2 regions of the Yersinia entomophaga genome follow, and region 1 is predicted to be linked to the other one. Evidence: predicted binding sites of a transcription regulator. Region 1 holds the regulator's gene; the other holds the start of a gene.

Region 1 (8,235 bases):
GATGACTCTCTGAGATTAATTCTCTTTGATTATCAGAGTCATCCTTATTTGTGGCATATAAATGTATGAAATAACCCAGCGCTGCAAATAATACCGTCAACACCATGACGGTCACGGTGGCTAATAACGGTTGAGTAATAAAGGCTGACACCAACATGCTGGCAATAAAACAGGTTCCCAGCTGTAGGGTATTCTGCAATGCAGCGGCCTTCCCGGTGTTATTGGGAAAAGGAATTAATGCATTTGACACCACAATCGGGTAACAGGCACCGTTGACCAGCGCCATCACGCAGAATGGAATTAATAAAGTCAGCAGGTTAGGTTCTGTTAGGGTCGCCACCAGATACAGGGCGATCATGCTTAAAGCGTAACCAACCAGAAGCCACGGTAACAGAGTATTGCCTTTCATGTAATTCAGTGCGCTGCGACAGCCGTAACCACCCAGCAAGAAAGCCAGGGTTTGCGGGACGTAGCTCAGGCCAATCACATTCGGGCTATAGCCCATATCGCCCAAAATAAAGGGTGAGCCGGTTAGCCAGGCAAAGAAACCAGCGCTGCAAGCGGCGAAAATCATCACGTTTCCGCTGAATAGCGGCGATTTAATAATCTGCCAGAAGTTAAGATTATCTTTCTCGCTCTCACTACTTTGCGCATTCTTTTGCTTTTCTTTTAATAAAGCAGTCGGAATCAACAGCAGCAGAGTAATCGCCAATAGCACCACGAAAATGGCGCGCCAGCTAAAGTGGTTCAGTAACCAGGCGCCCAGCAGGGGTGCTAACGCAGGAGAAAGGGCGACCAAAGGCATAATAGTGGCAAAGACCCGATTGGCCTTGCCATCGCGATAACGGTCAATCACCAGCGCTTGCCAGGTCACCGCAGCGGAACAAACTCCCACGGCCTGAACCAGACGTAATGCTAACAGTTGTACCGGCGTTTGCACCCAAACCATTCCCAAACAGCCGAAGGCAAACAGACTTAAACCGAGCAACAACACAGGTTTCCGCCCCAATTTATCGGATAAAGGTCCCCAGACTAATTGTGCAATGGCAAATCCGGCGAGAAAAATGCTCAAACTGGCGCTGATCGAGCCAGCCGAAGCCTGCAAATCTTGTTGCATGGCGCCAAAAGCGGGTAAGTACATATCCGTGGCAAGGTATCCCAACATGCTCAGACCGGCGAGGTAGAACATAAAGCTAGTGGATGTTTTCATTTTCGTTATTTATCTCGTTTATCTGTATACCCGTTATCTTTCGAACCGCAGCGGTGTTGGCTACCTTCGCTCACCCCAGTCACTTAGTGGCTCGGTTCCTTGGGATTCGCGGCGTTGCCGCCTGGCTACAATCCGAAAGCAGGTTATCTTTGCAGGAGAATTAATGCGGGGGGCATTCTATCCGGCTGGCTATTCCCCTGTGAAACGGTAATATTTGCATACTGGTGTGAAAATAATTGAAGGCAAGGCAATGTGGTCGGAATATTCATTGGAAGTGGTTGATGCGGTTGCCAGAACCGGTAGTTTTAGCGCTGCTGCACAAGAACTGCATCGCGTGCCTTCTGCCGTCAGCTATACGGTCAGACAACTCGAGACATGGCTGGCAGTGCCACTGTTTGAACGACGACACCGCGATGTGGAACTGACGGCAGCGGGAGCGCTGTTTATTAAAGAAGCGCGAACTGTTATCAAAAAAATGATTGATACGCGTCGTCAATGTCAGCAGGTCGCTAACGGTTGGCGCGGCCATCTGGATATTGCTATCGACATTATTGTGAAGCCGTTACGCAGCCGTCAGTTGGTGCTGGATTTTTATCGTCATTTCCCCGATATCGAACTGCGGGTGCATTTTGAGGTATTCAACGGCGTGTGGGATGCGCTGGCGGATGGTCGTGCCGATGTGGCTATTGGTGCGACGCGTGCGGTGCCAGTCGGTGGGCGCTTTACCTTCCGTGATATGGGGTTTATGAACTGGCACTGCGTGGTCAGTGCCACTCATCCGCTGGCATCTCAGAGCGGCCCTTTGACCGACGATCAGCTGCGGCCTTACCCTTCGCTCTGCATTGAGGACACTGCCCGTAATCTGCCGAAGCGCGATACCTGGACGCTGGACAACCAGCGACGGCTGGTGGCACCGGATTGGCAAACGGGCATTGACTGTCTGTGTGACGGTTTATGTATTGGTATGGTTCCGGCGCATCGCGTCGAGCCGCTGGCCAAACAGGGGAAACTGGTGATTATTACGCTGGCTCAGCCCTTGCCAGATAGCCCTTGCTGCCTGAGCTGGGAGCAAAACAACCATTCGCCCGCTATGGCGTGGCTGCTGGAGTACCTTGGGGATACGGAAACGCTGAATGCCGAATGGCTGCGAGCGGGGGACGGTGTAGAAAACACGCGGGAAGCCGTTTCAACGGGCTAAACGGCTTCCCACAGCGGTTTTAACGACGATAATCGCGGAAAGGACCATCAGCAACAGAACGGCGTTCAACCAGTTTTGGATGTACTTCAATGGTTTGGGGATCTTCACGTTTGCTGACAATGCGATCCAGCAACATTGCAAAGGCGCTTTCGCCCAAACGTTCTTTTGGCTGATGAATAGTGGTCAGTGCCGGTGAGAAATAGCGCGCATTTCGCACATTGTCATATCCGATCACCGAAATATCCTGCGGAACGCGTAAACCTAATTCATCGGCAGCACAAATAGCGCCCATAGCCATAATATCGCCGCCGCAGAATACCGCGGTTGGGCGATGTTTCTGCGTTAGGATTTGATGCATGGCTTTATAACCGGATTCCGGTTCAAAATCCCCTTGAACCACCCATTCATCACGCAGTTTAATATTGGCTTCTTCCAACGCTTTGATAAAGCCCTGATGACGCCCACCGCCAGTATTGCGAGCCAGTTGCCCCGGAATGGCTCCAATATCGCGATGACCGCGTTCAATCAGATAACGGCCAGCCAAATAACCGCCTTCAAAGGCATTATCAATAATGGAGTCGGTAAAATCGCCGCGCGCGGTGCCCCAATCCATGACTACCATCGGAATATTGCGATAATCTTCCAGCATGCCCAACAGTTGCTCTGGATACTCGGAACACATTACCAGCAAACCGTCGACGCGTTTTTGCGCCAGCATAGCCAGATACGCTTTCTGCTTATCCAGATTATTATGAGAGTTACACAAAATCAGCGTATAGCCTTTGCTATAGCAGCTATTTTCTACCGCTTCGATCACTTCCGCAAAATAGGGTGCTTCGCTGGAAGTGGCTAGCAAACCAATCGATTTAGTGTGATTGACTTTCAGGCTTCGTGCGACGGCACTGGGCGAATAGTGCAGCTCTTTAATGGCGGCCCACACGGCGGCCTTGGTGTCTTCGGCGACGAAACGTGTTTTATTGATGACGTGCGAAACGGTGGTGGTGGAAACGCCCGCGCGTTTGGCCACATCTTTAATCGTTGCCATAAAAAGAATGACTCCTAAACTGACCTGTTACAGCAGGTAAGTATTATGTTAATCGTTTGCCTGCGTTGTTCGAACCCTTTCAGACAGATATCATCAGTTCCGCTGGTTATTTTCGTCAGCGCGCTAGTCTGAAAGGGGTTTTTAGGCGTTATTGGTCGGTACGCAGTAATGAACTGCGGATTTTGGCCGATTTAAAGAAAAAGTGAAAGATCTAATCAACGTTATAAAGTGAGTAATGATAACAAGATTTTATTCTCGAACTGTGGGAAAATCGTTTTACACACTAACTATGTGCCTTTATCCACCCAAATTAACCGACTGAGGAGTTTATATGGATACTGATCTGAAAATGTCATTGATTACTACTATTGGTTCGTTGGCAGTGATTATGATCTTTAGCTTTACAGCGGTAATGAACTAAACCCTGACTGTTTTAGAGCTGTACAGATTTTGAGCGAGAAGGGCGGAGCCGTTATCCGCCCTTGATATTAGCCAGCTAATCAGGCCAGATTTTTCTCTACGAACGCCCAGTTAACCAGCGCCCAGAAGTTTTCCAGATAAGTCGGCCGCGCATTGCGGTAATCGATATAGTAAGCGTGCTCCCACACATCGACAGTCAGCAATGGTTTATCCGAAGTGGTTAGCGGCGTTGCTGCATTAGAAGTGCTCACGATCGCCAGCGAGCCGTCCGGTTTTTTCACCAGCCAGGTCCAACCCGCGCCAAAGTTTTTCACGGCAGCATCGGTAAACTGTTGTTTGAACTCCGCGAAAGACCCAAAAGATGCGGCGATCGCTTCGGCTACTGCGCCCTTCGGTTCGCCACCGGCGTTTGGCGCCAGGCAGTTCCAGTAGAAGGTGTGATTCCATACTTGAGCGGCGTTATTGAAGATACCGCCAGTGGAGGTTTTTACGATCTCTTCCAGCGATTGACCAGCAAACTCGGTATCTTTAATCAAATTATTCAGGTTTACCACGTAGGTGTTGTGGTGCTTGCCGTAGTGATAATCCAGCGTTTCTGCCGAGATATGAGGCTCAAGGGCGTTCTTTGCATAAGGCAGTGCAGGTAATTCAAAAGACATTGCTTTCTCCTTTCGGGATGACTCAGGGTGTTTGCCCATCAAATCACCGGATGCGCCAGGGCGATCCCGGTGGCGACGAGCGGATAAATAATTGTCATATAGTTGTTATGGGTATCAATATTATCAATTTCCCACTGGAAAACCAGGTTTAACCACACAGAGTTAAAGTGATTGGCGATGGGTTATTCGATTGGTGGAACACAGGGGCTGAGAGCCGGGTAGAAACGCTCCGACGGCCAATAAACCGGCGGAGCGAAAGTTTGAGAGCATGATTTTAACGAGTACGTTTAGCAAATAGTTTTAGCGAATAGTTTTAGGGGTCACGACGCGGCGCGCCCCAACGTAATGGCCTTGCCAGTAATCGTTATCTAACATACTGATGCGAATTTCTTCGCCGGTACGCGGAGACTGGATAAATTTCCCGTTGCCTAAATAAACTCCAACGTGATCGGCGACGCCGCGATTAGCAATATTGAAGAACACCAGATCGCCACTTTCCAGCTCTGCGCGTTTAACCGGCGCGGCATCGCGCAGGTGGTACATTTCATTCGCGGTGCGCGGCATTTTTATTCTGACCACATCTTTGTAGGCATAATAAATGAGTCCGCTACAGTCAAACCCGGTATTCGGCGAAGATCCCCCCCAGCGATAGGGTTTCCCAACTTGTTTCATCAGCTTACTCATCGCCGTCTGTTTGGCGTGCTGATAGCGCTTTTTATGTGCCGGACTGAGTTTTAGTTTGTTATTCGCGAGTAATTCTGCCGCTGCTTTTTTGCTCGTGCTATTTCGATGTCGCCCATAAGCCACTTTCGTTTCTTTACGGGTAACGTTTTTTTTAGCCGTAACGCTTTTCTTTTGGGTTAAGGTTTTCGCGTTGGCGGTTGTTTTGGTTTTGCTTACTTTACCCGTCGTCGATTTAGCCGCGGTTTTAGCCGTAACTTTCTTTTTAATTTGGGTCACTGGCTTAACTTTCTTACTGCTGCTTTTATTATCGACTTTCCGTTTTTTGCGATCGTCAGGGCTAGCCTGACTCACATGGCTTTTTTTCTGGTCGGCAGATACGCGCGCCTGCGGCGAAGCATGTGCCAGATTTAAAAATAGCTGGGTAAACAGCAGCACAAAGAGCGTGAAGAATAAACGCATAATAACGCTACCAACCTTGACCCTGAAATGGATGATGGAAGACTCACAGTATTGCTGAAACTCGCCGTATAAAAAAGCGGAGAGCTATATGATTCTAATAGATTTTGTGAGAAAACGTTAATGGCTTGTCAATTGCCGCCTTTTTATGCAGCTAATGCGTCATAAATAACCATTTGTCATAGTGTTAGCTTTCATCCTGGAATCGGGGGCTATAAAAGATATTCCTGAATTTGCTGAAGTAAAAATGTTATTCTCAATGAGTATTTATGTAGCGGAGCCTATTCAGATAGGCGCGATGTGATAAAACCCTGCAAAAAATGGCGTTTTATTCGGGGCGCCACAGTCGTTACAATAACCTGAACGCAACAAATAGATTGTTATTACGGCTAAGCGCAATGACGTCAGTGTTAGCCATAATATGGCTTGAGGAAGCAAGAGATGACAACGATTGAAAAAATTCAGCGCCAGGTAGCAGAGAACCCAATCCTGCTGTACATGAAAGGCTCGCCTAAATTGCCTAGCTGCGGTTTTTCCGCTCAGGCTGTACAGGCGCTGTCTGCCTGTGGTGAACGTTTTGCCTATGTGGATATCCTGCAAAACCCGGATATTCGCGCTGAAATGCCAAAATACGCTAACTGGCCAACTTTCCCACAGCTGTGGATCGACGGTGAGTTAATCGGCGGCTGCGACATTATGATCGAAATGTATCAACGTGGCGAATTGCAGCAATTATTAAAAGAAACCGCTGACAAATACCGTTCACAGGAAGATCAGGCGGCTGAATAAGCGCGCGATTATCTGATAAGTTAGAACGTAAAAAATGGGTGGCCAAGGCCACCCATTTTTATTGCCGCTGATTAGAGAGTTCTATACTGAACAACCGATATTGGTTTGATTACCAGAATGTTGATGAGTGACTCATGGATCAAAATTGATATTTGACGCCTAAAATGACGGCGGTATCGCTATATCCCTGTCCACCTATCTGCTGGCCAACATTCCCCCACAGGCCAAGCTTTTCACTGATGTGACCTTCAACGCCCAATTTCAGCTCGCCAATATTGGCTGTTCCACTCTGTTGTACCGTCATGCTATCCAAGGTCGTACCGAAGCTTTTGGTATTGTGGAGCCAGGTGGCTTCGATAAAAGGTTGGAAAATCCTATTGTTACCTTTATCCAAATCGCTGTAGCCGTTCATAAAGGCTTTCACCCCCAGACGGGTTTGGATGTTCCCCTGACCGACACCGGATATATAGCTGCCGTTTTCCTCTTTGTGTTCATCGGCTTTGACGCCCATCCAGATCATTTGTGCTTTGGGCTGAATAAAGTACGCGGCATTTCTGGCCATGTTTCCCGCGAGCTTGAAGGTATAACCGCTTTCCACTGATGCGGTCAGACCTTTGGATTTGTACCTTTCGGTTGCCAGTTCCTGCCCGCTAATACTGTTGTTAAACCAGCTATATTGGACCCAACTGTCTAAATACAAACCGCTTTTTTCTTCGCTGTTGGCATACCAAGTGCTGTATAAACCGGTGCTATAGCCGTCGATGGAGGAACGAGCGTTATAACCGGAGACTCGGGATTCGGTTTTACTTTTGCTGTTGCCGTAACCAGCCATAATCCCCAACCGGAAATGCCCCCAGGCATTATCACTCCATTGGGCAATATCGCCTCCCAGTTGCACAACATAGCGATTAGTCAGGCTGCTCAGTTGCCCCTGCGATTCGCGGGTGCGTTGGTGTCCGCCTTCATTACGCAGCCACATGCTGGTGGCTCTCCGTTCTCCCGTATGTACGTCTGTGTAGTGTGTTTCGCCTAAACGGTCATTCAGACTCGTTATAAACAGATTATTCGCTGCAGACAGATTGGCGCCGTAGGCTGCGGCTTCCGGGCGTAAGGTCATGACATTCGTATCCACATCAGGATCTGCATCAGACCCGGCGGGAATGCTGGGTATCTCTGACACGGGAGTGGTATTGGGATTGTTTATTTCCGGATCTGTGATAGGTAATGCGTCAATATCATTATCATTTATTTCAGAGACACTTATTTCAGGATCGACAACGTGCGGGGTGTCTGGGCTGCTTGTTTCTGGCTCTTCGTCCGTTAGCTCATTGTCATCGATTAGCTCATCGTCATCGGTGAGTGTGGGAATGGGGGCCAGCGGGGTATCGAGGCTACTTTCTTCAGCTTCGACGTCGTCGACTCCTATCGTATGGTCATCAGTCATGTTGCTACTGAGATACCAATTCGATTGGTTATCCCCCGAACCTCTGTGTAAGTCATATTCATAACTGCCTGCCACAATACGGCTGTTTTTAACAAATACACCGTCAGACATGCCCGCTACAGTAATTAACTCAATGCCATTAAGCGTTTTTGCGCCACTGCCGCCCAGATTGTTCACCTGTACGTACGTATGGCCTGACGTATTACCTTCCACAATAAGCTTATCGCCAAGGGAGCTGTCGCCTGCCAACGTCGCGTTCATGTGCAACAGACCAAAGTGACTGCTGTAGTCACCGGTGACGATTAATGTCGTCCCCCTTTTATCTGAATG
Region 2 (8,235 bases), 460 kb from region 1:
ATGCTCTACCTGCCAGCGGCCATCCTGCTCGCGACTCGCTTCACCGGTCAGTTCCCCTTGGGCGATATTGGCACCGAAGTTAGTGAGTTTAAGCGCCTGTTTGTTTTTTGTACCTTGTACAAAGACATTTTCGAAAGCATTCCCACCGATGGTTAGCTCATCGGCGCTAAGCTGAAATTGGTTGTTCTCACCCAAGCGATCGCCAGCTTTGGGTTGCCACGGAATAATACCGCCAGTGATATTCTTACCTTGAATGCTTGAACCGGGCGAAGCGGTATTTAGCGCCATATTTGCCAGCCGTAGCGTATCGGCCTGAATATTTAACGCTGGGGAAGGCGCGTCCAGATTTAGGCTGCCCTGTTGTAACAGTAGGCTGCGGAAGTGTCGTGGCTCGGTAATTTGACGCCAGCTGAGCCCAAAAACAACCTGCCCAGCGTTAAGAAAGACGGGCTTGTTGGTTTGCGAAATCATGACATCGCTGAAGGTAATCTGCCCCGGCTGAGACCAATCGTGATCGATTTTACCCAGAGATAGCTGATATTGGCTGCTATCGCTCACCCAGCGGCTGAGGTTTTTAGCTCCCCAACTGGTTTGCAACAGTAAATAAGCGATGGCTACCAGCAACATCAGGAGCAGTAACAGCGTCAGGAGTACTTTTCCGATAGTTTTCATCTGGTAAATCTCAGTCTGTTGGCGTGAAGTTATCTCCGTTTATGCCGCAATTCGACCCTGACCTCAATAGACAATCCTTTAATCAGGAATAAAAAATGGTCAATGCTGCAATAGCATCGACCATTTGGATTTATTTATGGGGGTCACTTCCAGGGAAGCTACTTTTCCTGCGGGAAGATCAGATTCAGCACGATAGCGGTGATGCCACCGGCGGCAATGCCCGAAGACAGCAAGGTTTTAATCCAATCAGGAGCAAACTGTAGAATCAGCGGTTGCTGAGCCACGCCCATACCTACCGCCAATGAAAGAGCCATAATCATAATCGCCCGACGATTTAGGGTTTCGCGAGAGACAATGCGTACGCCGGATGCGGCAATAGTGCCGAACATGACGATGGTCGCGCCGCCTAATACTGGCTCAGGGATATGCTGTACAAAACCGGCTACCGCAGGGAACAGGCCCAACAGAATCAGCATCAGAGCAACGACAAACCCCACGTAACGGCTGGCTACGCCGGTGAGCTGAATAACGCCGTTATTCTGACCGAAGCATGAATTTGGGAAGGTATTGAAGATGGCTGAAACCATTGAATTCAAACCGTTCGCCAATACGCCGCCTTTCAAACGCTTCATATATAGCGGGCCGCTGACCGGTTGTTCGGAAACGTCAGAAGTGGCAGTGATATCACCGATTGTTTCCAGTGAAGTCACCATAAAGATCAGCATCAGCGGAATCAATAGGTTCCAGTCAAAGGATAAACCGTAATAAAACGGCGTTGGAATGGTTATTAGAGCCGTTTCGGCAGCAGGTTGGCTGGCTGGCAGCATATCCATAGCCCAAGCCAACAGATAGCCAACGGCCATTGCTATGACTAATGAAGCAACGCGCAGGTACGGATTGCGCTGACGGTTTAGCAGGATAATAACGACCAACACCGCGCCGGCGAGTAATAAGTTTTTCGGTGAGCCAAAGGTATGATCGCTCATCGCGCCATATCCGCCACCAATGGATGTCAGGCCAACCTGAATCAGCGATAGGCCGATAATCATCACGACAATGCCGGAAACCAACGGCGTAATAATGCGACGAGCCAAATGCAAAACGCGAGATAGCAGGATCTCGGTGCAAGACGCGACCATTAGCGTACCAAACAGCGCGGCCATCATGGTCGGGATATCGGCACCGCCATTTTTCAACGCCAGCCCGCCCATAATCAGCGGAGAAACAAAGTTGAAACTGGTGCCCTGAATCGATAACAGACCAGAACCCACGGGTCCCCAGGTTTTTATTTGTAAAATAGAGGCGAGTCCTGACGCAAATAGGGACATACTAATAATTCGCTGGGTATCCTGCGCCGGTAAACCTAAAGCCTGGCAGATAAGCAGCGCGGGAGTGATCACCGCCACAAACATGGCTAATAAATGCTGACAAGCGGCAAATAGGGTTTGTGGCAACGGTGGACGATCTTCCAATCGGTAAATCAGTTCGCTGGGTGCATTAGTATGAGAGGCCGGCCGTGAGGTCTTTAGCTCGGCGGATTGCGTGGTCATGGGTTGGCATTCCAGAATCGGCAAAGGGGGCATTTTAATGATCCGCTTCACAAAAGCAATCGGTTGCGCTTCGATTTTTTCAAAATACGCATTTGTTGCCTGCTCGCATTTTTATCTCACCAAACTTGTAATTCTCAGCGTTTTTTTTTCTAATCCACCCTAACCTGCTTTGGCGTTTTTTAAGGATTCGGCTAACGTCATATTTTTATTAGATATTTTAATTACATGGAGTACCAGGATGTTTCATCTCGATACCTATGGCACGCTCGTAGCGGCCACACTGGTTCTGTTACTAGGGCGTAAACTCGTACAATCGGTTCCCTTCCTAACTAAATATACAATTCCCGAACCTGTTGCCGGTGGTTTGCTGGTAGCTCTGCTGTTATTGCTGGTGCAAAAAACTCTTGGCTGGGAAATCAGCTTTGATATGTCCCTCAAAGATCCGCTAATGCTGACTTTCTTTGCCACCATAGGCTTGAACGCGAATCTGGCCAGCCTGCGTGCCGGCGGGAAAGCGTTAAGCGTATTCGTTTTTGTGGTAGTCGGCCTGCTATTAATGCAGAACGCCATCGGTATCGCGTTAGCGAAGCTGATGGGGCTAGATCCTTTGATGGGCCTATTGGCGGGTTCTATCACGCTTTCCGGTGGTCACGGAACCGGTGCGGCGTGGAGTAAACTGTTCGTCGAGCGTTATGGTTTTGAAAATGCTACCGAAGTAGCAATGGCTTGTGCCACATTCGGCCTGGTTTTAGGTGGATTGATCGGCGGCCCTGTGGCCCGTTATCTGGTGAAGCATTCTTCTACGCCGGATGGAAAACCGGAAGATAGCGAGCTGCCATCTGCATTTGAAAAACCATCTACTGGCCGTCTGATTACGCCGTTGGTGATGGTCGAAACCATTGCGATGATTGCCATTTGTTTGATGGCAGGGCATCACATTGCAGCCTTGCTACAGGGCACAATGTTTGAATTACCGACCTTTGTTTGCGTGCTGTTTGTTGGCGTGATCCTTAGCAACGGTCTGGCTATGGTTGGCTTTTACAAGGTGTTTGACCGTGCGGTTTCCGTGCTGGGTAACGTCAGTTTGTCGCTGTTTTTGGCAATGGCGCTGATGAGCCTCAAACTTTGGGAGCTGGCTTCCCTGGCTTTACCAATGCTGGTTATTCTGGTGGTTCAGGCGTTGGCGATGGCGCTATACGCAATCTTTGTGACTTACCGAGTGATGGGTAAAAACTATGATGCGGCTGTGTTGGCTGCGGGTCACTGTGGTTTCGGCTTAGGCGCGACGCCGACGGCAATCGCTAATATGCAGGCGATTACCGATCGTTTCGGCCCTTCTCATTTGGCATTCTTGGTTGTGCCAATGGTTGGTGCTTTCTTCATCGATATCGTCAATGCGATTGTGATAAAACTTTATCTGTTGCTGCCAATATTCCCAGCAGTTGCGGGCTAAAGTCGGTGTTTAAAGGGAAAGCCGCAATGGCTTTCCCTTATAATATTTAAGCGTTGGTGTAGCGAGATCGCTCTGGCAGCCAACGTTCAATCAGCGCTTTTGCACTTTCAGGATATTGCTGTTGAAGGTGACGGGCAATGCGCTGAACCTCAGGCAACATAGCCTGATCTCTCATTAAATCAGCAACTTTGAACTCTGCACTACCGGTTTGCCGCGTACCTAATAATTCGCCGGGGCCGCGTATTTCCAAGTCTTTCTGCGCAATAACAAACCCATCGTTACTGTCTCGTAAAACCTGCAAGCGCATTTGAGCCGTTTTACTGAGCGGAGTTTTATACAGCAGCACACAGTGAGAGGCCACTGCACCGCGCCCGACCCGACCACGCAGCTGGTGCAACTGAGCTAAACCGAGGCGCTCCGGGTTATCAATAATCATCAGGCTGGCGTTAGGGACATCGACACCCACTTCAATCACCGTGGTTGCAACCAGCAGCTGCAATTCCCCTTGTTTGAATGATTGCATAACCGATTGTTTTTCCGCGGCTTTCATTCGGCCATGTACTAAACCGACTTTTATCTCCGGCAGGGCTGCTTTCAACTCCTCGCAGGTCACTTCCGCTGCTTGCGCTTCCAGTAATTCTGATTCTTCAATCAACGTGCAGACCCAATAAGCCTGACGGCCTTCTTCCAGACAGGCGTTTTTCACCCTGGCAATAATATCGCTGCGCCGGGTATCCGGAATGGCAACGGTAGTGACCGGCGTTCTTCCCGGAGGTAATTCATCAATAACCGAAGTATCTAAATCAGCATATGCGGTCATCGCCAATGTGCGAGGAATTGGGGTGGCGGTCATAATCAACTGATGAGGATGGAAACCTTGTTCCTCGCCTTTTTCCCATAACGCCAAACGCTGATGAACACCAAACCGATGTTGTTCATCAATAATAACCAGCGCCAGCCCTGAGAACTGCACCTGTTCCTGAAAGATAGCGTGAGTACCCACCACCATGGAAACCCGTCCACTGGCAACGGCTTCCTGCTGTGCCAGCCGCGCCTTGCCTTTCTGTTTACCAGCCAGCCAGCCGACTTCCAGCCCCAGTGGTTCGAACCACTGACGGAAGGTATTTGCGTGCTGTTCTGCTAATAATTCCGTCGGTGCCATCAGCGCGACCTGCTTGCCATGAGCGATAGCCCGCAGCGCCGCCAGAGCGGCAACCAGTGTTTTACCCGAGCCCACGTCACCCTGAATCAATCGCATCATGGGGAAAGGGTTAGTCAGATCTTGTTCAATTTCACCCACAACCCTTTGTTGAGCAGAGGTTGGTTTAAAGGGGAGATTAGCCAGAAAACGTTGTTTTAGCTGTTCTTCAGCGAGCAACGGCAAAGCCTTGTAGCTTTGTGCTCCCGCCCGTACAGCCAGCATACTGAGATTATGAGCCAGCAGTTCTTCCAATATTAATCGGCGCTGTGCCGGATGTTTCCCTTGCTCCAGATCGGTTAACTGAATATCTGCTGGTGGGCGATGCAGGGTATGAATAGCATCTGGCAAACTGATAAGCGTGCGGCTGAGTTCCTGCGGCAGTAACTCTGCGATAGCGCTGATATCAAGTAAGGCTAGTGCCTGATCGATGAGCTTACGCAGCGTTGCCTGACGAATACCTTCAGTCGTGGGATAAACTGGAGTCAGAGACTCTTGTAATTCAATACCCGTATTTTCTCCATGTACTCGATATTCCGGATGAATGATTTCCGGCCCGTGGTTGCCGCGCTTAGCTTCTCCATAGGCGATAACATGCTTGCCGGGGGACAGGCTGTTTTTCATCGCAGCGTTAAAATTGAAGAAGCGTAGGGTAAGAATACCGCTGCCGTCGCTTATCTGACAGGTCAGCATTCGACGGCGGCCAAAGCTAATATCAGAGCGCAGCACTTCGCCTTCCACGGTTGCAAAAATGCCAGGTAGCAGGTCACCGATACGATAAAGGCGGGTGCGGTCTTCGTAACGCAGAGGTAGATGGAGCAACAGATCCTGAATGGTTTCCAGCCCCATTTTCGCCAACTTGCCAGCCTGACTTGCGCCAACGCCGGAGAGTGTACTCAGGGGAACGGCATCGAGCAGGTGGCCTTTCATTTACGACTCCGTTGCTTGCATAGCAGACCACCATTGCGGCTCGGCAATAATCTGGCCATGCTCATCGATATGAGGAGGAGGCAGACCCTTGCGTTTGGCAACCTGTGCCAAAACCGGATAACCGCCTTCGAACAGCAGCCGTTGCTGCTCATCTTTATCCAACACGCTAGCTGCACGCTGATACATTCCGGCATTTTGCCGCTGTCGCTGAGCTTCGTACAGAATCAACGCAGAGGCAACGGAAACGTTTAGAGATTGCACCATCCCGATCATCGGAATAATGATATCGCGATCGGCCAGCGCTAAGGCCTCTTTTGAAATACCGGTTTTTTCCTGCCCCATCAGAATACAGGTTGGGCGAGTGTAATCAATTTCTCTGAAATCAACGGCGTTATCAGAAAGATGTGTCGCCAGAATCTGCATACCCTGGGTTTTGAAATGTTGGACCGCACCGCTAATTTCGGGATGTGTTTTAACCTGAACCCAACTATTGCTGCCAGCGGCAGCAGACAGCAGGGTATTCATTTCTGCGGTGGGCCAAATTGCATGGATTTGATGAATGCCTACGGCATCAGCGGTACGAATGATTGCGGAAACATTGTGGGGTTTATGTACTTGCTCCAGACAGACGGTTAAATCCGGCTGTCTGGTGGCAAGCATTTCACAAATCCGCGCATAGCGTTGGGGATTCATAGGCCTTAATTGCGGTTACGGCTGACTTTGACTACGTCCGGCATGATACGAATTTTACGCATAATATTCGCCAAATGGATACGATCTCGCGTTGTCAGGCGAATAAAGGCGCTGTAGATTCGGCCATCTTTCTCTTCGGTATTCATACTCTGAATGTTTGATTCAGCCGCATTAATAGCCGCAGTTAGGTTAGCCAGAGCGCCTTGCTGATTGAACATGTCGACTTTAATTTCGGCAATAAATTCTTGCTCGGTGACTTTATCCCATTCAACCGCCATGAATTTCTCTGGCTCTTTCTGATAGCCACGGATATTCCGACAGGATTCATGGTGAATCACCAAGCCTTTGCCTGGGCTAATATGCGCAATGATCGGGTCGCCCGGAATAGGTCTGCAACACTTAGCGAAGGTAATCAACACACCATCAGCGCCTTTAATTGGCAGTTTTCTGGTGCCTGACGCGGCGATATTAGCAGGGTCACCCAGTAGATTTTTCGCAACCACTACGCTCATGGCATTGCCTAAACCGATTTCAGCCAGCAGATCGTCTACCGATGCCAGTTTCATGCGATCCAGTTCGTGCTGGATATTTTCCGGAGAAATATCTGCCAACTTACGGCCATTGCCCAAAGCGTGATTCAGTAAACGTCGGCCAAGGCTAACGGACTCATCGCGTTTCAGGTTTTTCAGCAACTGACGAATTTTGGCCCTGGCTTTTGAACTCACAACAAAATTCAGCCATGCAGCGTTAGGGCGGGCTCCCGGAGCGGTAATAATCTCAACGGTTTGGCCGCTGCTAAGCGCCTGCGAAAGAGGGTAAGGCTGGCGGTCTACACGGGCACCGACGCAGGCATGGCCAATGTCGGTGTGTACCGCGTAGGCGAAGTCTACCGGCGTTGCGCCCGCCGGTAGTTCGACGATGCGACCTTCTGGGGTGAAAACGTAAATTTCATCGGGGAACAGATCGGATTTTACGCTTTCGATAAATTCAAATGAGCTGCCCGCGCTTTGCTGTAATTCCAGCAGGCTCTGCATCCAGCGCTGGGCGCGGATTTGAGCCGTGGTGCCGGATTCGCCCTGTTCTTTATAAGCCCAGTGTGCGGCAACACCCATTTCGGCCATTTGGTCCATATCTTCAGTACGAATTTGTACTTCGACAGGAACGCCGTGAGGGCCAATTAATGAGGTATGTAACGATTGATAACCGTTAGCTTTGGGAATGGCAATGTAGTCTTTTACTCTGCCGGGGCGCGGCTTGTACAGGCTATGAGCCTGGCCTAAAACCCGGTAACAGGTATCCACTTCTTTCACAATGACGCGAAAAGCATAGATATCCATAATGGAGTGAAAACGTTGCTCTTTAAGATTCATCTTGCAATAGATCGAATAGAGGTGTTTTTCACGTCCACTGACCCGGCAAGGTATACCCGCTTCGGTTAACCTACCCTCAATCTCCGACAGGATTTTTTGAATCATTTCCTTACGGTTACCGCGAGCGGCTTTTACCACTTCTTTGATGACGCGGTAGCGATTGGGATATAGCGCTTCAAAACCCAGCTCTTCAAGCTCGGTTTTCAAATGATGAATACCCAAACGATGGGCTAAAGGGCTATAAATTTCGAGGGTTTCACGAGCTATGCGGCGGCGTTTATCTGGGCGTAAAGAACCCAGAGTGCGCATATTGTGCGTGCGGTCTGCCAGTTTGATCAAAATGACGCGGATATCCTGCACCATCGCCAT

Evidence for each region. Region 1 encodes PurR, which represses purine synthesis genes. Its sites were predicted from a motif close to CANGCAAACGTTTGCNTG; they were not measured.
Region 2: a site for PurR is predicted at 2,275-2,292, ahead of PL78_RS08150 (nucleobase:cation symporter-2 family protein). Genes of this name have one in related genera too.

Annotation. Positions count from the first base shown of each region.
Region 1 is NZ_CP010029.1:1,321,380-1,329,614, reverse strand. It holds gene punC (purine nucleoside transporter PunC) at 1-1,210, opposite strand, end outside; gene punR (DNA-binding transcriptional activator PunR) at 1,461-2,408, shown strand; gene purR (HTH-type transcriptional repressor PurR) at 2,428-3,453, opposite strand; gene cydH (cytochrome bd-I oxidase subunit CydH) at 3,785-3,874, shown strand; gene sodB (superoxide dismutase [Fe]) at 3,954-4,532, opposite strand; gene PL78_RS05930 (C40 family peptidase) at 4,833-5,675, opposite strand; gene PL78_RS05925 (Grx4 family monothiol glutaredoxin) at 6,114-6,461, shown strand; gene PL78_RS05920 (autotransporter outer membrane beta-barrel domain-containing protein) at 6,601-8,235, opposite strand, start outside.
Region 2 is NZ_CP010029.1:1,781,049-1,789,283, reverse strand. It holds gene PL78_RS08155 (AsmA family protein) at 1-672, opposite strand, end outside; gene PL78_RS08150 (nucleobase:cation symporter-2 family protein) at 831-2,222, opposite strand; gene gltS (sodium/glutamate symporter) at 2,461-3,675, shown strand; gene recG (ATP-dependent DNA helicase RecG) at 3,722-5,803, opposite strand; gene trmH (tRNA (guanosine(18)-2'-O)-methyltransferase TrmH) at 5,804-6,496, opposite strand; gene spoT (bifunctional GTP diphosphokinase/guanosine-3',5'-bis pyrophosphate 3'-pyrophosphohydrolase) at 6,502-8,235, opposite strand, start outside.